One region of the Blautia sp. MSJ-36 genome, then DNA from elsewhere that is predicted to be linked to it. Evidence: predicted binding sites of a transcription regulator. Region 1 holds the regulator's gene; the other holds the start of a gene.
The links. Region 1 encodes Rex, which represses fermentation and respiration genes when NADH is low (regulators of the CRP and FNR family bind a similar motif). Its sites were predicted from a motif close to ATTGTTAANTANTTAACAAT; they were not measured.

Region 1 (8,112 bases):
AGAAGCCCGGAAAGCACATCTCCGCTTCCGGCAGTTGCCATACCGGAATTACCGGAAAGGTTCAAATACAGATCGCCTTTCCCATCTGTAATTACTGTACAGGCATCTTTCAGGACACATACGGTACCGGTTTCTTTCGCATAGTCCACTGCGGTCTGTGCAATTGTTCCCTGGATTTCCGATATGGTTCTTACACAAAGTCTGCTCATCTCACCGATATGCGGCGTCAGAATAACATTTTCACCCAGGAATTCCTTCCACTGAGGATGCATTGCCAGAAGATTCAGTCCGTCTGCATCCAGAATCAGTGGCTTTTTCTCCCGGGCGGCTGCCGTAAGAAACCACTGTTCTCTCTCACGGCTGGCCCCCGATGTTCCCAGTCCCGGTCCAATCACAAGGATATCACACCAGGAAAGAAGCTGTTCGTTGGATTCCTCATCAAACCGGGTGCATACCATAGCCTCCGGAAGAAGAATCTGCAATGGAATCCTGTTTTCTTCTACTGTCTGAATTTTTACCATTCCCGCCCCGGCATGAAGAGCAGCACTGGCGCTTAAATAAGCAGCCCCGCACATTCCCTCGCTTCCGGCAACAAATAGAATTTTTCCAAAAGTTCCCTTATTTCCGCCGGGATCACGCTCCGGAAACAGTTTCAGGTCTTCCTGCTCCAGACAACATGCAGATGCCTTTACAGCTTCCTGCTCATAGATTCCGATATCAGCGGTAACAATCTTTCCTGCATACAATCTGCCCGGATAAAAGCAAAGTCCTCTTTTCCGGTAACCAAACGTAACAGTCAGATCCGCGCTGAAGGCAATTCCCATTTCCAGGCCTGTATCTCCGTTTACTCCTGATGGGATGTCAACAGCGATCTTTTTTGCCCGGGCACTGTTCATCTCATGAATAACTTCCGCATAATGTCCCTCGATCGGACGCACCAGGCCTACGCCAAACACGGCATCTACTATAGTAGTATATTCACTCCAGTCCGGGTTATTCACTTCCGGGACCTGATATCCTGTGGCAATTTTATACTGAAGCACCGTTTCTCTGGTCATTTTGTCTTTGTTTCCGACCATGCAGAATTCTGCCCGGATTCCCTTCAGATAAAGCAGTCTGGCAACGGCAATACCATCGCCTCCGTTATTGCCGCTTCCGCATACAACCAGTATTCTTTCATTTTTTTCGAGATATTTCTCTATTTCTTCTACTACTTTCAGTGCTGCCCGCTCCATCAGAACTTCTGATGCCACTCCGATATGATGAATGGTGGCACCATCCAGCTTCTTCATCTCCTCGCAGGTAACAATTTTTTTCATGCTGTGCCCTGCCTCCCCTCTTAATAGAGAAAGCTGCCGTTTCCGGCAGCTTAACACTTTCTACTTTTCCACATGCTCCTGCCTGTATTTACTCAGATTATAAGACAGTGTCATAAGACTTTCGGAAAGATGCACGTTCTCCACAATTACATCATCCGGTGTCTCCAGATCAAGATGTGCAAAATTCCAGATTGCTTTGATTCCGTTCTCCACCAGAATATCTGCCATTTCTTTGGCTTTGTTCTTCGGAAGAGTGAGAATTGCAATCTCTACATTATTTTCTCTCAGGAAAAACGGAAGTTCACTGAGCATCTGAATCTCAAGTCCGCGGACTGCAATACCCTCAAGCACAGGATTTACATCAAAAATTCCCACCAGCTTGAAGCCACGTTTCTCAAAGTCCACATAATTGGCAAGTGCCTGTCCCAGATTACCGGCACCTAAAATGATCATCGGATGAACGATGTCCAATCCGAGAATTTTACCAATTTCCGTATAAAGATAATGTACATTATAGCCATACCCCTGCTGCCCGAAACCGCCGAAATTATTGAGATCCTGACGGATCTGGGAAGCTGTGGTATGCATCTTCTTACTTAATTCATTGGAAGAAATACGCTCTACATTGTCTTCCATCAGCTCTCCTAAGTAGCGGTAATAGCGTGGCAGACGCTTAATCACCGCTTTCGAGATTTGTTTTGTCTCCACGATAGTTCTCCTCCTTACCTTACACTAGGTTAATTATACCGAATTGACATTTTCCTGTCAATTAAAGTTGTGAGTTCTGTACAAATTTCTTCATATTTTTTTAAAAAATTGATTTTTTCTTTGAAATCCTGGCGGTTTCCGTTATAATAGGTGGAGGATTTTCCCTGTTTTATGACCAGACAGAGACAATTCTTTATACAGGAGGACAGTTTTTATGATTTTATCATGTCAGAATATATGCAAAGCCTTTGGCGAAAAAGTAATTTTAAATGACGCATCCTTCCATATTGAAGACCGGGAAAAAGCGGCCCTTATCGGATGCAACGGTGCAGGAAAAACAACCCTTCTTCGGATCATCATGCAGGAAATTTCCGCTGATTCCGGCAATGTTGTTCTTGCACGTGACAAAAATATCGGCTATCTGGCCCAGTATCAGGACATTCACGGGCACCATACGATTTATGAAGAACTTCTTACCACCAAGCAGCACATCATTGATATGGAACGCCGCATCCGTAATCTGGAGCAGGAAATGAACCATGTACAGGGCGAGGACCTGAACCGTCTGATGGAGACTTACACCCGTCTTACCCATCAGTTTGAACTGGAAAACGGTTATGCCTACAAAAGTGAACTGACCGGTGTTTTAAAGGGTCTTGGTTTTACAGAAGAGGATTTTGACAAACAGATCGAGACGCTTTCCGGAGGGCAGAAAACCCGTGTTGCCCTTGGCAAGATGCTTCTCTCCAAACCGGATATCCTGCTTCTGGATGAGCCTACCAACCACCTGGATATGGAAAGTATCTCATGGCTGGAAACCTACCTTCTGAATTATCCGGGAGCTGTATTTATTGTCTCCCATGACCGTTATTTCCTTGATAAAGTTGTCACAAAGGTAGTGGAGATTGAGGCCGGACAGACCCGTGTCTACAGTGGAAACTACTCTGCTTATGCTCTTAAAAAAGCCCAGCTACGCGATGCCCAGTACAAGGCATACTTAAATCAGCAGAGAGACATCAAACATCAGGAAGCAGTCATTGCCAAACTGAAGTCCTTTAACAGAGAAAAATCTATCAAACGTGCCGAAAGCCGTGAGAAGATGCTGGATCGTGTACAGCGTATCGAAAAACCTCTGGAAATTCAGGATCGTATGCGGATTTCCCTGGAACCCCGTGTATTAAGTGGAAACGATGTCCTGCATGTGGAGGAACTCTCCAAGGCATTTCCGGGACAGACTCTGTTCTCCGATATTTCTTTTGATATCAAACGTGGCGAACGTGTGGCACTGATCGGAAACAACGGAACCGGCAAAACTACCATGCTGAAAATTATCAATGGTCTTCTCGAAGCAGATGCCGGAAAATTTTCTCTTGGTTCCAAGGTGCAGATCGGTTATTATGACCAGGAACATCATGTTCTTCATATGGATAAGACTATTTTCCAGGAGATTTCCGATACGTATCCGACTCTTACAGAGACCGAAATCCGAAATATGCTTGCAGCATTTCTTTTTACCGGAGACGATGTATTTAAAGAAATCTCCGCACTTTCCGGTGGAGAACGAGGCCGTGTTTCCCTTGCCAAGCTGATGCTCTCCGAAGCCAATTTCCTGATTCTGGATGAGCCTACCAACCATCTGGATATCGCTTCCAAGGAAATCCTTGAAGAAGCACTGGTAAGTTACACCGGTACTGTCCTTTATGTCTCCCATGACCGTTATTTCATCAATCAGACCGCAACCAGGATCATGGAACTTACCAATCAGGCTGTGGTCAATTACATTGGCGATTATGATTACTATCTGGAGAAAAAAGAAGAACTGACCAGCGCCTATGCTCCGGGAATTGATTCTCCCGAGGCCCCTCAGGAAGAAAAAACGGTTTCCGAAAACAAACTTTCCTGGCAGCAGATGAAAGAAGAACAGGCGAAGAAACGAAAACGGGAAGCAGAACTGAAAAAAGTGGAAGCCCGCATTGAGGAACTGGAAACAAGAGATAAGGAAATTGACGATACCATGGTTCTCCCGGATGTCTGCACCAACGTGGCAGAATGTACCAAATTAAGCCGTGAAAAAGCTGCCATTTCGGAAGAACTGGAAGAACTTTATGAAAAATGGGAAGAGCTGGCCTGACGGCCAGCTCTGTTATAATCATCCCGGAGGAGGAACCTGTGAAAAAGAAGCGCATTTATTTTTCTGCATTTGGTCTTACTTTTGCAGTTTTACTGATTTTATTTATCACCTGTGGCTATGCCCCTTTTGGCAACAAATCACTGGCTGTGGATGATGCCAGCATTCAGTATCTGGATTTTTATGCTTATTTCAAGGATGTTCTGGCGCAGAAAAACAGCATTTTTTATACATTTGGAAAAACACTGGGAGGTACCAATATCGCTGTTTTCAGCTATTATCTTTCCTCCCCGTTTATGCTTCTGAGTGTCTTTTTTCCAAAAGAAAATCTCCATTCATTTTTTGACATCCTGGTACTGCTGAAATTATCTCTGGCTTCCATGACCTTCAGTATTTTTCTTGTAAACCGCTTCCGGAAATATCTGACAGAAAACACGGAATCTGCAAGAACTTTTTTTGTTGTCCTTTTATCCTGCTGTTACGGTCTTTGCCAGTATACCATTGCCCAGAGCAGTAATATCATGTGGATTGACGGTGTCTATCTTCTTCCGCTGATTCTTCTGGGAACCTATCAGATCATACATGGATCATCCATCTGGAAGCTTTCTGTCTGGGTGGCATTGTCGATTCTTTTTAACTGGTACAGCGGTGGTATCAACTGTGTATTTTCCGCCCTGTGGTTTCTTTTTGAACTTGCCTTATATTTTCTGGGATCATCAAGAAAATACAGCCATATTCCACGAAAAGCCCTGGTCATGATATTCCGTTATGGCCTCTCTATGTTTCTGGGGCTTATGTGCAGCGCGGTTCTGTTTTTACCCACTGTACTTGCCATGGGAAATTCCAACCGTGGTTCTCTGGACCTTGCAGCATTGAAGGATTTTTCTTTCGTCGGACAGCTTCCCACCATTCTGGAAAGTTACCACCTGGGCGCGCACAGTACTCCAAACAGTACTTCTCTGTTCTGTGGTACTCTGGTAATCCTGGCGGTTATTGCCCTTTTTCTTTCTTCTACGTTATCTGCACAGAAAAAAAGTATGCTGGCCTGTTTTCTTGCTGTCATAGCACTGATTTTTTACTGGAAACCTTTTTATATGGTATTTTCATTGTTCAAAACTGTGGAAAGTTACTGGTGCAGATATTCCTATGTGGGAATTGCCGCTCTGATCTTTCTGGCTGCCTGTTTTTATCTGATTTACTTGGATGACCATACCGCAGTTCTTCTTTCCAGAGGATGGATCATTTTTTCGGTTCTTCTGTTTTTTCTGGATAATATTCACCCCGGTGAACATACATCAAAAATCTATCTGACCGTCTTTTACGCTGCAGTTACCTTGATTTCTGTGAGACTTTTTATGTACAGCCGGAATTTCAAATCATGGAAAAAAGCAGTTATCACTCTGCTTTGTACAGGAATCATCCTTTCAGAACTGGCAGTTAACGCCAGCTTTCTGATGAATGATTACCATGCTGACGAAAACAGCCAGTACACCGCTTATTCTCTGGGTTCCCAGAAACAGATCGGCGAAATCAAGGAATCGGACAGTTCCATTTACCGGATTTCACAGACTTCCACAAAGATTCAGTACACTGACGGTGCAACTGCAAATTATAACGAAGCTCTGGCTTATAATTACCGTTCCATTTCCGGTTATACTTCCTCCCCGGACGATACGCAGAGAGAATTTCTGGAACGTATCGGTTACCGTGAAAACGGTCTGAATATGAACATTACCAACTCTCCTGTCATTGCTGCAGATGCTCTGCTGGGAGTAAAATATACCTTGTCTGCCTATCCCGTTAACGGACTGACAAAACTGGATTCTATAGAGGCGGAAAACGGAAAGTCCGTATACTGTAACCCGTCTGCACTGCCGATGGCCTTTCTCTATCATGACAATTCGGAATCTATACAGACTCCGCAGACCGATGACCCGTTTGTATACCAGAATTATCTGTACAGCATTCTGTGCGGACATCCGGTTTCTCTGTATCGGCCGTTATCCTATACCTATTCTTCCAAAGGAGATTCCGATTCCGGCACTGACCAGGTATACACCCTTTCTGTTCCAGAGGGAAATTACGCACTATATGGAAACATACCCTGGGATTCCCCTATGGAAAATGCTTCTTTAAATGTAAATGACTCCTATATCAGCCGTTATTCCTGGTGGCTCAGTCCCTCAGCTTTTTATATTCCAGCAGCTTCCGAAGCCGCTTATGCAAAAGTTTCCATCCATTCAGACAATGGATATTTCATCCGGGATGGGGGCGAACAGTTTTACGCGCTGGATCTGGATGCCCTTGCCGCTGTTTCCAAGGAGATTTCAGGCAGAGCTGTGGAAGAGTTCCAGCTGGAAAACGGGCATGTTTCCGTTTCCTGTACTGCTGCTGATTCCAGCTCCCTGCTTTATCTATCCATCCCTTACGACAAAGGCTGGAAAATATACAGAAACGGCCAGCAGATTACTGCCGGCCTTCTGGATGACTGCATGTATTCTATTCCTCTGACAGAAGGGAAAAACCAGATCGAGCTTCGTTACATCTGCCCGGGAATCCGCGCCGGAATTCTTCTCTCTGTTTCCGGAATCCTGCTCACGCTGCTGATCTCCCTTTTTGAACACAAAAATCGGTTACAAAAAAATAAATTATAATTCTTTTAGAAGAATTTCCGCAAACTGCGGCGCACAGGCGAGGATGTCCTCATTTTTCAGATAGGACGGTTCCTCGCCTTTCCAGTTCTTCACAATACCGCCTGCTTCACGAAGAATAATGGTTCCCGCAGAATAATCCCAGGGTTTCAGGTCACGTTCAATATATCCATGCTCCCTTCCACAGGCAACATAACACATATCGAGTTCTGCAGATCCGGTACGACGGAAATCCGCACATTTCATAAAGATGTGATAAAAAATCGGAAAAAGATTTTTTGCTTCTTCTTTTGTGTAAGGAGTGGAGCCATAGGAAATTACCGCATCCCCAAAATCTTCGGTATCGGATACATGGATTCTCTTTCCATTAAGATAAGCGCCCTCTCCCTTGGCTCCGTGGAACAGTTCATCGGAAAACGGATTGTATACAATACCGAAAACAATCTCACCGTTTTCATAAAGTCCCAATGCAACTGCGCTCATATGAAAATCCAGAATAAGATTTGTAGTACCGTCAATAGGATCCAGAATCCAGTAAGTTTTTTCTCTGGAAAGTCCCAGGTTTTCTTTTTCTTCCGCGATCAGGGAAATCTCCGGAAATGCTTTTCCAAGTTCCTCTTTCAGAAAGTTCTGCACGGCCAGATCCACATTTGTCACATAGTTAGCAGCTCCCTTTACCATTACTTCTTCGTTATTCATCTCTTTTAAAATCAGTTCTTTTGTCTGTTTTACAAGAGCAATTACTTTTTTCTGTTCTTCTGCTGAAATCATGATTTTTCCCCTTTTCTTTATTATGAAAGTAACATACCTAGATGCGCTTCAAAGCATACCCCGTCATTACGGTCTGTTCCTTCTGATACTGCGTCTCTGATTGATGTGGAAATAAACTCCACCGCCATATGTGCACAGGTTTCCATAGAATATCCTTTCACCAGCCCGGCACTGAGCACTGACGCAAAAAGATCTCCGGTTCCGGAATAACTTCCACCGGATTTTTCGGCAAATACCCAGGAGACCTTCTCTTTTTCCAGGACAAGATTTCCCATTTTCGGTGTCTGGCTGTTTTCTCGGTAATTCACACCTGTAATCACCACTGCGGAAAGAGAAAATTCAAGAACAAGGCGCTGTCCGATCTCCTGGATTTTCTCCAGCCTTTCTGCCTCCGGCATAGTTTCCAGAACTTTCCATTTTTTCTCCATTTCTTCTTTTCCGTAAAGGAGCAGCAATGCCTCTGTAAGGTTTGGGGTAATTACATAGGAACGGCTGACCAGTTCGCGGAAACGGCTTCGAAGTCCCTCTGTATAAA
Region 2 (8,112 bases), on a different contig from region 1:
AGACTTCCTGAATATTTAGTATCTGTCAGATTCTCTGTTCTTTTCAGAATCATATTCATCGGATGTTTTGTTTCCGTAACTGTTGCCGTAGCTGTTTTTGGAACTGTTTTTAGAAGAATTTCTGGAGCTGTTTCTGGAACTGTTTTTTCCGCAGTTTCTGGAATCACTTTCCCCGTAATTTTTTCCCGCATAATTGGACTCATTTCTGTCTGTTTCATAATTTTTCGCCATTTGAATTACCTCCTGATGAAGTTGATTTTTGCGGCTTTCTGAAGCTTTCTGCCGCTTTTTATTACAGGAAATAGTATCCCAAAAAGTTTGGAGATTATTCGCCAAAATGATATTGCTTTTTTTTCCAGTTTATATTATAATCATTCTTGTAAAAAGAATTTACCCTTCAAAAATTTTTTTTACATAACCCCTTATTTAATTATTTATACTCCCCTCGAAACACCCGGTAGCTCCCCTACCGGGTGTTTCTCTATGCAAAGAACAGGCCGCCGGAACGACCTTATCATTGTCGTTCCGGCGGCCTGTTTTTTATCCATTGATGGGGTTCACATGCACCATGCAGTGCTTTACGTCTTTGAATTTATCTTCGATGGTATGATGCACATTTTCCGCAATATCATGTGCATCGTTGAGGGATATTTCTCCTGCCGCCGCGATCTCGATATCCACGTACATTTTGGATCCGAAAAGGCGGGTTCGAAGAAGATCCACTCTTCTGACGCCCGGCACCTTGAGGATCTCACGGCGCATCGATTCTTCGGTTTTTGCATCACAGGAGTGATCTACCATCTTGTCAATAGCATCCCTGAAAATATCGATCGCAGCTTTGGCGATCATAAAGCAGATCACGATACTGGCAACAGGATCCAAGATGGGGTATCCCAGTCTTGCTCCGAAGATACCCACAAAGGCTCCGATAGAGGAAAGCGCATCAGAGCGGTGATGCCATGCATCTGCCATCAGTGCTCCGGAATTGATCTTCTTCGCAGCACCTCTTGTGTACCAGAACATCCACTCTTTTGTCACGATGGATACCACTGCCGCGATCAGCGCAAGGGTTCCAGGGATGGCGATCGTTCCTCCGGATGTACTTTTTACAATATCACGGACACCGGTAATGCCGATGCCAAGACCTGTTACAAGCAGCATCCCCGCAAGAACAATGGAAGAAACGCACTCCATTCTCTCATGTCCGTACTGATGCTCCTTGTCCGATTTTTTTGCAGAAAGACGGACACCGATGATAACAATAAAGGTACTTCCCACATCGGATGCAGAATGGATCGCATCGGAGATCATCGCTCCGGAATGTGCCGCAATACCGGCGATAAGTTTAAATATGGATAACAGCAGATTTACTAGGATACTGATCCCGGACACCTTCATCGCCGTCTGCTGTTCCCATGAGCTTTCTTTATCTGTGTCGTGTATAATCGTTTCGTTTTTTGTGTGTTCCATAAACAGGACCTCCTTTTGATTAGCATATGATTCTGGTCTTTCTTATGGCACAACATTTTCCGTGAAAAAACCGGCGGTTCTTTCACTACTCGCTGAAGTGCGATTTCCGCCGGTGTTCTTTCTTATCTACATAGGGATCTCCCAGTTTCTACCTTCTGTTCCATCCATATTTTTGCAGTAAAAAAGACATACCTGCGAAACATACACTGTCCCGCAGATATGTCTGAAATTCTTATCTCGTAAACATATCCGCTGCCGCTTCCTGCGGCCCGGCCCCACGCCCTCAGAATAAAAAACTCCAAAGGCATCGCCTGCTCAGTTTGTACTGTTGATCTCGCATCCTGTTCGAATGTAATGCAGTGCAAAGAGAATTTTTGCAGTCTTGCGGGTCTTCCGCTTGACTTCCAGCAAAGAATACACCATAAATCCCTTGTTAGTCAAGCCAAATATGAAAACCGGGAGCAGCTAAATCCGCTCCCGGTTAAGTTTACGATCTGTATTCAGTTGGAATGATCGATTATGCCTGCGGGCCAGCAGCAACGAGTGCTTTACCAGCAGCATTTCCTTCATATTTAACAAAGTTCTTAACAAATCTTGCAGCAAGATCTTTAGCCTTTGTCTCCCACTCTGCAGCGTCTGCATATGTGTCACGTGGGTCAAGGATTGCAGGATCTACGCCTGGAAGCTCTGTCGGAACCTCGAAGTTGAAGAATGGGATCTTCTTTGTCGGAGCTTTAAGAATAGATCCGTCAAGGATAGCATCGATGATACCACGAGTATCTTTGATGGAGATACGTTTTCCAGTTCCGTTCCATCCTGTGTTAACGAGGTATGCTTTCGCACCGCTCTTCTCCATTTTCTTAACGAGCTCCTTAGCATATTTTGTCGGGTGAAGCTCAAGAAATGCCTGTCCGAAGCAAGCGGAGAATGTAGGAGTAGGCTCTGTGATTCCACGCTCTGTACCAGCAAGTTTAGCTGTGAATCCGGAAAGGAAGTAGTACTGTGTCTGCTCCGGTGTCAGGATAGATACTGGAGGAAGTACGCCGAATGCATCTGCGGACAGGAAGATAACTTCTTTAGCTGCCGGTGCAGAAGATACCGGGCGAACGATGTTCTCGATGTGGTTGATCGGGTAGGAAACACGTGTGTTCTCTGTTACGCTCTTGTCAGCAAAGTCGATCTTTCCATCTTTATCAAGTGTTACGTTCTCAAGAAGAGCGTTTCTCTTGATCGCATTGTAGATGTCCGGCTCAGACTCTTTGTCAAGGTTGATAACCTTAGCGTAGCATCCACCCTCGAAGTTGAATACTCCGTTGTCATCCCAGCCGTGCTCGTCATCACCGATCAGGAGACGCTTAGGATCTGTGGAAAGTGTTGTTTTACCTGTTCCGGAAAGACCGAAGAAGATTGCTGTGTTCTCTCCGTTAAGGTCTGTATTTGCAGAGCAGTGCATGGAAGCGATGCCCTTAAGCGGCAGATAGTAGTTCATCATAGAGAACATACCTTTCTTCATCTCTCCGCCGTACCATGTATTTACGATAACCTGCTCACGGCTTGTAATGTTGAACATTACAGCTGTCTCAGAGTTAAGACCCAGCTCTTTGTAGTTCTCAACTTTAGCCTTGGATGCGTTGTAAACAACGAAATCTGGCTCAAAGTTCTCAAGCTCCTCAGCTGTTGGCTGAATGAACATGTTTGTTACGAAGTGTGCCTGCCAAGCAACCTCAACGATGAAACGGATAGCCATACGTGTATCTTTGTTAGCTCCGCAGAATGCATCTACTACGAAAAGTCTCTTGTTGGAAAGCTCTTTCTTAGCAAGATCTTTAACTGCAGCCCATGCTTCCTGAGTTGCCGGATGGTTATCGTTTTTGTACTCATCGGATGTCCACCAAACTGTGCCTTTGGAGTTCTCATCCATAACGATATATTTGTCTTTAGGGGAACGTCCTGTGTAGATACCTGTCATTACGTTGACAGCACCAAGCTCGCTGACCTGACCTTTCTCAAATCCCTCAAGCTCCGGTTTGGTCTCTTCCTCGAATAATGTCTCGTAAGAAGGATTGTACACGATCTCAGTTGTTCCGGTAATACCATACTTTGTTAAATCGATTTTTGCCATCTTAACATTTACCTCTCTTCTTTAATAGTAATTATGATAGCCACCTACTTTTGCAGGTTTTTGTCATCCTGCCATAGGAATTGGTCATTCCAACATCCCTATCCACAATTATACATAAATTGTACGTAAAAGCAACCAAAAAAATTCATTTTCCGCAAAAAAATGATAAATCTTTAACAGTATATGCCTCATATCCGACGTATCTTCTCTGTTATCCCTGTTTTTCAATAAACATCAGAACAAAACTGATCAGAAGAAGCACACTGGAGACCCAGATTGCCTGAAACCCCAGATGCAGGGAAAGATTTCCTCCACACCCTGCTCCAAGGGCAAAAAACAGAATGATCCCAAAGTAATAAAGAGCCTGTTTCAGCTGCTCCGGTTTCCGGTCGCGAAGATAAACAGACAATGCCGCCGTACCGCTTCGTAAATTTCCGATACACATGGTGCTTGCGTAGGAATAGCCTCCTACCTTCCGGAAGGTCTGTACCTGCATGGCGCAGGAAAAAGATACCAGTGCGGTTGCCAGCATATCCAGTTTTCCCGGCATAAATCCCACCCCAAAAAGGATCAGGATCTCGATCAGCAGGATCATCTGCCTCCAGTGAAGTTTTTTTGCATATTTAAAAGTACTCTGGATCCGCTCCGCAGCTACCACGCCGATGGCAAAAGCAAGGATCGGAAACAGATATCTTAATCCTTCTCCCCACTGTCCTGTCATAAAATTCTGGCTCATCAGCACCACGTTACCGGTCTGGGCGTTGGAAAACACCTCATCTCTTGTAAAATATGTGTAGGCATCCTGAAATCCGCCGGACATTGCCAGAAATACACTTGTAATGAAAGCTTCTGACATCTGTCGGTCTGCGTTCTGCAGCTTTCTGCCTCCTGAAACCACTCCAAATCACTCCCGTCATTGATTTTTTTCCTCGGGTGTATTATAGTTTGCTCAGAAGCAAATGTAAAAAGTATTATTAATATCGTAAACATATTAAAATCATATCACAGGATGGAGACTATACATGATCACTTACGACTACTACCGGATCTTTTATTATGTAGCCCAGTATAAGAGTTTTACCAAGGCAGCACGGGCTCTTCATAACAACCAGCCAAATATCACCCGCTGTATGAACAACCTGGAACAGGAGCTGAAATGCACTCTTTTTCTCCGCTCCAACAAGGGAATTGCCCTTACACCGGAAGGCCGCCAGCTCTACGAACACGTTGCCCTGGCTTTTGAACAGCTGAGTATTGGGGAAGAGGAGATACGACAGAACGGGGAGCTGGAGCATGGCCTGGTTTCCATCGGTGCCAGTGAAAATGCCCTGCGTCTGATCCTTCTGGAAAAACTGGAGCTGTTCCGCGAACAATATCCTCATGTGCGCCTGCGCCTTTTCAACCATTCTACTCCCCAGGCTGTACAGGCACTGAAAAATTATGCGGTGGATTTCGCCATTGTCACTACTCCGATCTCCATCCGCAAGCCTTTACAGAAAAAAAGCCTCCTGCGTTACCGGGAGATTCTTGTGTGCGGAAGCAAATATAAGGATCTGACCACTGCTCCTATCAGCATCCATGAACTTCAGGATCTGCCTTTTGTAGGTCTTGCGGAAGGGACCAGCACCAGAGAAATGTATATGAATTACTTTATGGAAAACCGTGTCTCTTTTCATCCGGATATTGAGGCTGCAACTACAGACCAGGTCCTTCCCATGATCGTCCACAATCTGGGAATCGGTTTTTATCCGGAACCTCTTGCCCAGGAAGTGATCGATGACGGGAAGGTTTTTGCCCTTCAGCTTAAGGAGCCCCTTCCACAAAGAGAAGTCTGCTTAGTCACAAACAGCAGTACTACCATGAGTACTGCTGTCAAAAAAGCTATTGAATTTATTGCGTAAATAGTTTACTGCTCCACGGTTCGCTCGATATGCATGGCAAGATATCCGATCTCGATGGGATCCAGCTTTTTGCCAAGACTTTTCCCCAAGCTCTCGCAGACATCTTCTGCGATCCTGTAGGATTCCGGATATTTTTCTTCTATATAATCATTCATATCCAGTTTCAGTGTCTCCCCTGTGGAGACACGGGCTACCATATATTTGATGTGATTCATCATACGGTTGTAGGACAGGGAGATGACGTCAATCTTTTTTCCTGTGGCCATCTCGATCATGGCGATACATTCCCGGACAGTTCTTGCTGTCTGCATGGCAACGGACACCTTCTCATCTCCAAGTGCGGAGTGAATGTGAAGGGCAACATATCCCACCTCGTGATCATCGATCTCAATATCCATCCGCTCTTTCAGGATTTTCTTCAGAACTTCCGCCACCTTGAATTCGCTGTAAAAAAGCACCTTGATGTCGTCCGTCAGGGGATTGCTGATCTGCTCATGGTTCCGGATACGCCCCACTGCAAAAGAAATATGGTCTGCAAGTGGAAACAGGATTCCCTTATCTATGGTGTCCCCGAAAGTTTTTTCCGCTTCTCTTAAGATCTCATCTGCGATCTCAAGGAACTCCGGCGCCACACTTTTTGCCAGCTCTTTTGCCGAACCGCGTTCTGTCTCCTGAGCCAGTCTGTAAAGGGTGCAGCCGGAAGGCATCTCAAAACGCTGGCTGACCTTTTTTCCGAATCCCACACCTTTTCCCAGAAGCACATATTCCTGGTTTTCTTCCATATTTATGGCAATGACGCCGTTATTGTTCAATACCTTGCTCACTCTGTACATCTTTTTTCCCCACCATCTTTATATATCCTGCTGCTTTTCCACATTCTACCTTATTTTTTTCACCATCTGCCCCGGATATTCTGTCAGCATTTCTGTCTGCAGCTGTCGATTTTCTTTATCGTAACAGAATCTGTCTTTCGTGTAAAGCTCTTCTGACGGACAGTTGTTTTCTTTGCCACAGAAAAAGCGCGCCCGGGCATTAGGCGCGCTTTTCACAAAACCAATCCTCTATATTATTGCTGAAAAATTTCCTATTCTTCCACAGTCTCCACTGCGAACAGCGGCTCTCCCGCCTTGATCTCTCCGTTTGCCAGAAGGCGTACTCTCTGGTTGTCTTCGATCTCTGTGCAGAGGATCGGGGAACATAAGGACGGAGCATTTTCTGTGAGATACGGGATATCGATCTTCATCAGTGGTTCGCCTTTTTTCACATGCTGTCCCTGCTCTACCAGGATCTCGAAACCTTTTCCTTCCAGTTTCACGGTGTCGATTCCGATATGGAGAAGCATCGGAAGATCTGTATCTGTCTGGAATCCGATAGCATGTTTTGTGTCAAAAATAAACTCTACCTCGCCGTCTTCCGGAGCACAGATCACCGGATCCTTCGGTGTGACTACGGCACCTTCTCCCATCATTCCTTCCGCAAAGCCTTCATCCGGCGCTGTGGAAAGATCTGCAGCGATACCGGTTACCGGGCTGTAGATGATGGCAGTTTTGAGGACTTTTTTCTCTGGCTGAGTGCTGGATGCGGATGGCTGAACATCTGCTGTAGACTCTGCATCAGACTGACTCTGGTTTCCCGCATTGTCTGTCTCTGCATTCTTAGCACCTTCAAAATACTCATTGGGCGCAGTCTCCAGATAATCCTCCAGTTTGGATTTGATCACAGTTACCTGCGGACCATAGATGATCTGGACACCCTGGCCTTTTTTCACGATTCCTCTGGAACCTGTTGTTTTCAGAATGTCGTCGTTGACTCTTGAAGAATCATGGACAGTGATACGAAGTCGTGTTGCACAGCAATCCACATCACTGATATTTTTCTTTCCGCCAAGACCATCTGTGATGGCTTCACTTACCAGATCTGCGGATGCGCTTCCTGCTGCTCCACTGTCTTTTCCAGCTTCTTTTCTTGCGTTTACATCTGCTTTTGTGTAGAGCTTTGTTTCCACATCGTCATCTTCACGTCCCGGAGTCTTGAAGTCGAACTTTTTGATCAGGAAAGTGAAGATCACATAGTAAAGAATGAAGTAAATAATACCAACCGGGATGATTCTCAGCCAGCTTGTCTTTGCATTTCCCTGAAGGATTCCGAACAGGAACAGATCCAGGAAACCGCCGGAGAAAGTAAGTCCTACTGCAATGTTCAGCATATGCGCGATCATATAAGCCGCGCCTGCAAGAACAACCTGTACTGCGAACAGTGCCGGGGCTACGAACAGGAAGGAGAACTCCAGCGGCTCTGTAATTCCTGTGAGCATACATGCCAGTGCTGCGGAAAGAAGAAGTCCACCTGCTGCTTTTTTCTTCTCAGGCTTCGCACAGCGGTACATGGCAAGGGCTGCTCCCGGAAGACCGAAGATCATGAAAATGAACTCTCCGGAAAAATATCTTGTTGCATCTGCGCTGAAATGCGCTACATTTGCAGAATCTGCAAGCTGGGCGAAGAAGATGTTCTGTCCGCCCTGTACCATCTGGCCTGCAACTTCCATAGTTCCGCCTACAGCTGTCTGCCAGAATGGCATATAAAATACGTGGTGAAGTCCGAATGGGATCAGCGCACGCT

Region 2: pckA (phosphoenolpyruvate carboxykinase (ATP)) is a predicted target of Rex. The motif match lies at 3,754-3,773, and genes of this name have one in related genera.

The regions. Positions count from the first base shown of each region.
Region 1 is NZ_JAHLPQ010000001.1:191,280-199,391, reverse strand. Features, by position in the region: gene KQI39_RS00905 (NAD(P)H-hydrate dehydratase) at 1-1,319, opposite strand, end outside; gene KQI39_RS00900 (redox-sensing transcriptional repressor Rex) at 1,380-2,027, opposite strand; gene KQI39_RS00895 (ABC-F family ATP-binding cassette domain-containing protein) at 2,242-4,158, shown strand; gene KQI39_RS00890 (YfhO family protein) at 4,197-6,809, shown strand; gene KQI39_RS00885 (inositol monophosphatase family protein) at 6,804-7,577, opposite strand; gene KQI39_RS00880 (pyridoxamine kinase) at 7,598-8,112, opposite strand, start outside.
Region 2 is NZ_JAHLPQ010000004.1:113,462-121,573, forward strand. Features, by position in the region: gene KQI39_RS04860 (hypothetical protein) at 16-231, opposite strand; gene KQI39_RS04865 (cation diffusion facilitator family transporter) at 541-1,470, opposite strand; NiCo riboswitch at 1,675-1,799, opposite strand; gene pckA (phosphoenolpyruvate carboxykinase (ATP)) at 1,988-3,592, opposite strand; gene KQI39_RS04875 (YoaK family protein) at 3,804-4,448, opposite strand; gene KQI39_RS04880 (LysR family transcriptional regulator) at 4,615-5,493, shown strand; gene KQI39_RS04885 (PRD domain-containing protein) at 5,499-6,326, opposite strand; gene KQI39_RS04890 (PTS transporter subunit IIABC) at 6,578-8,112, opposite strand, start outside.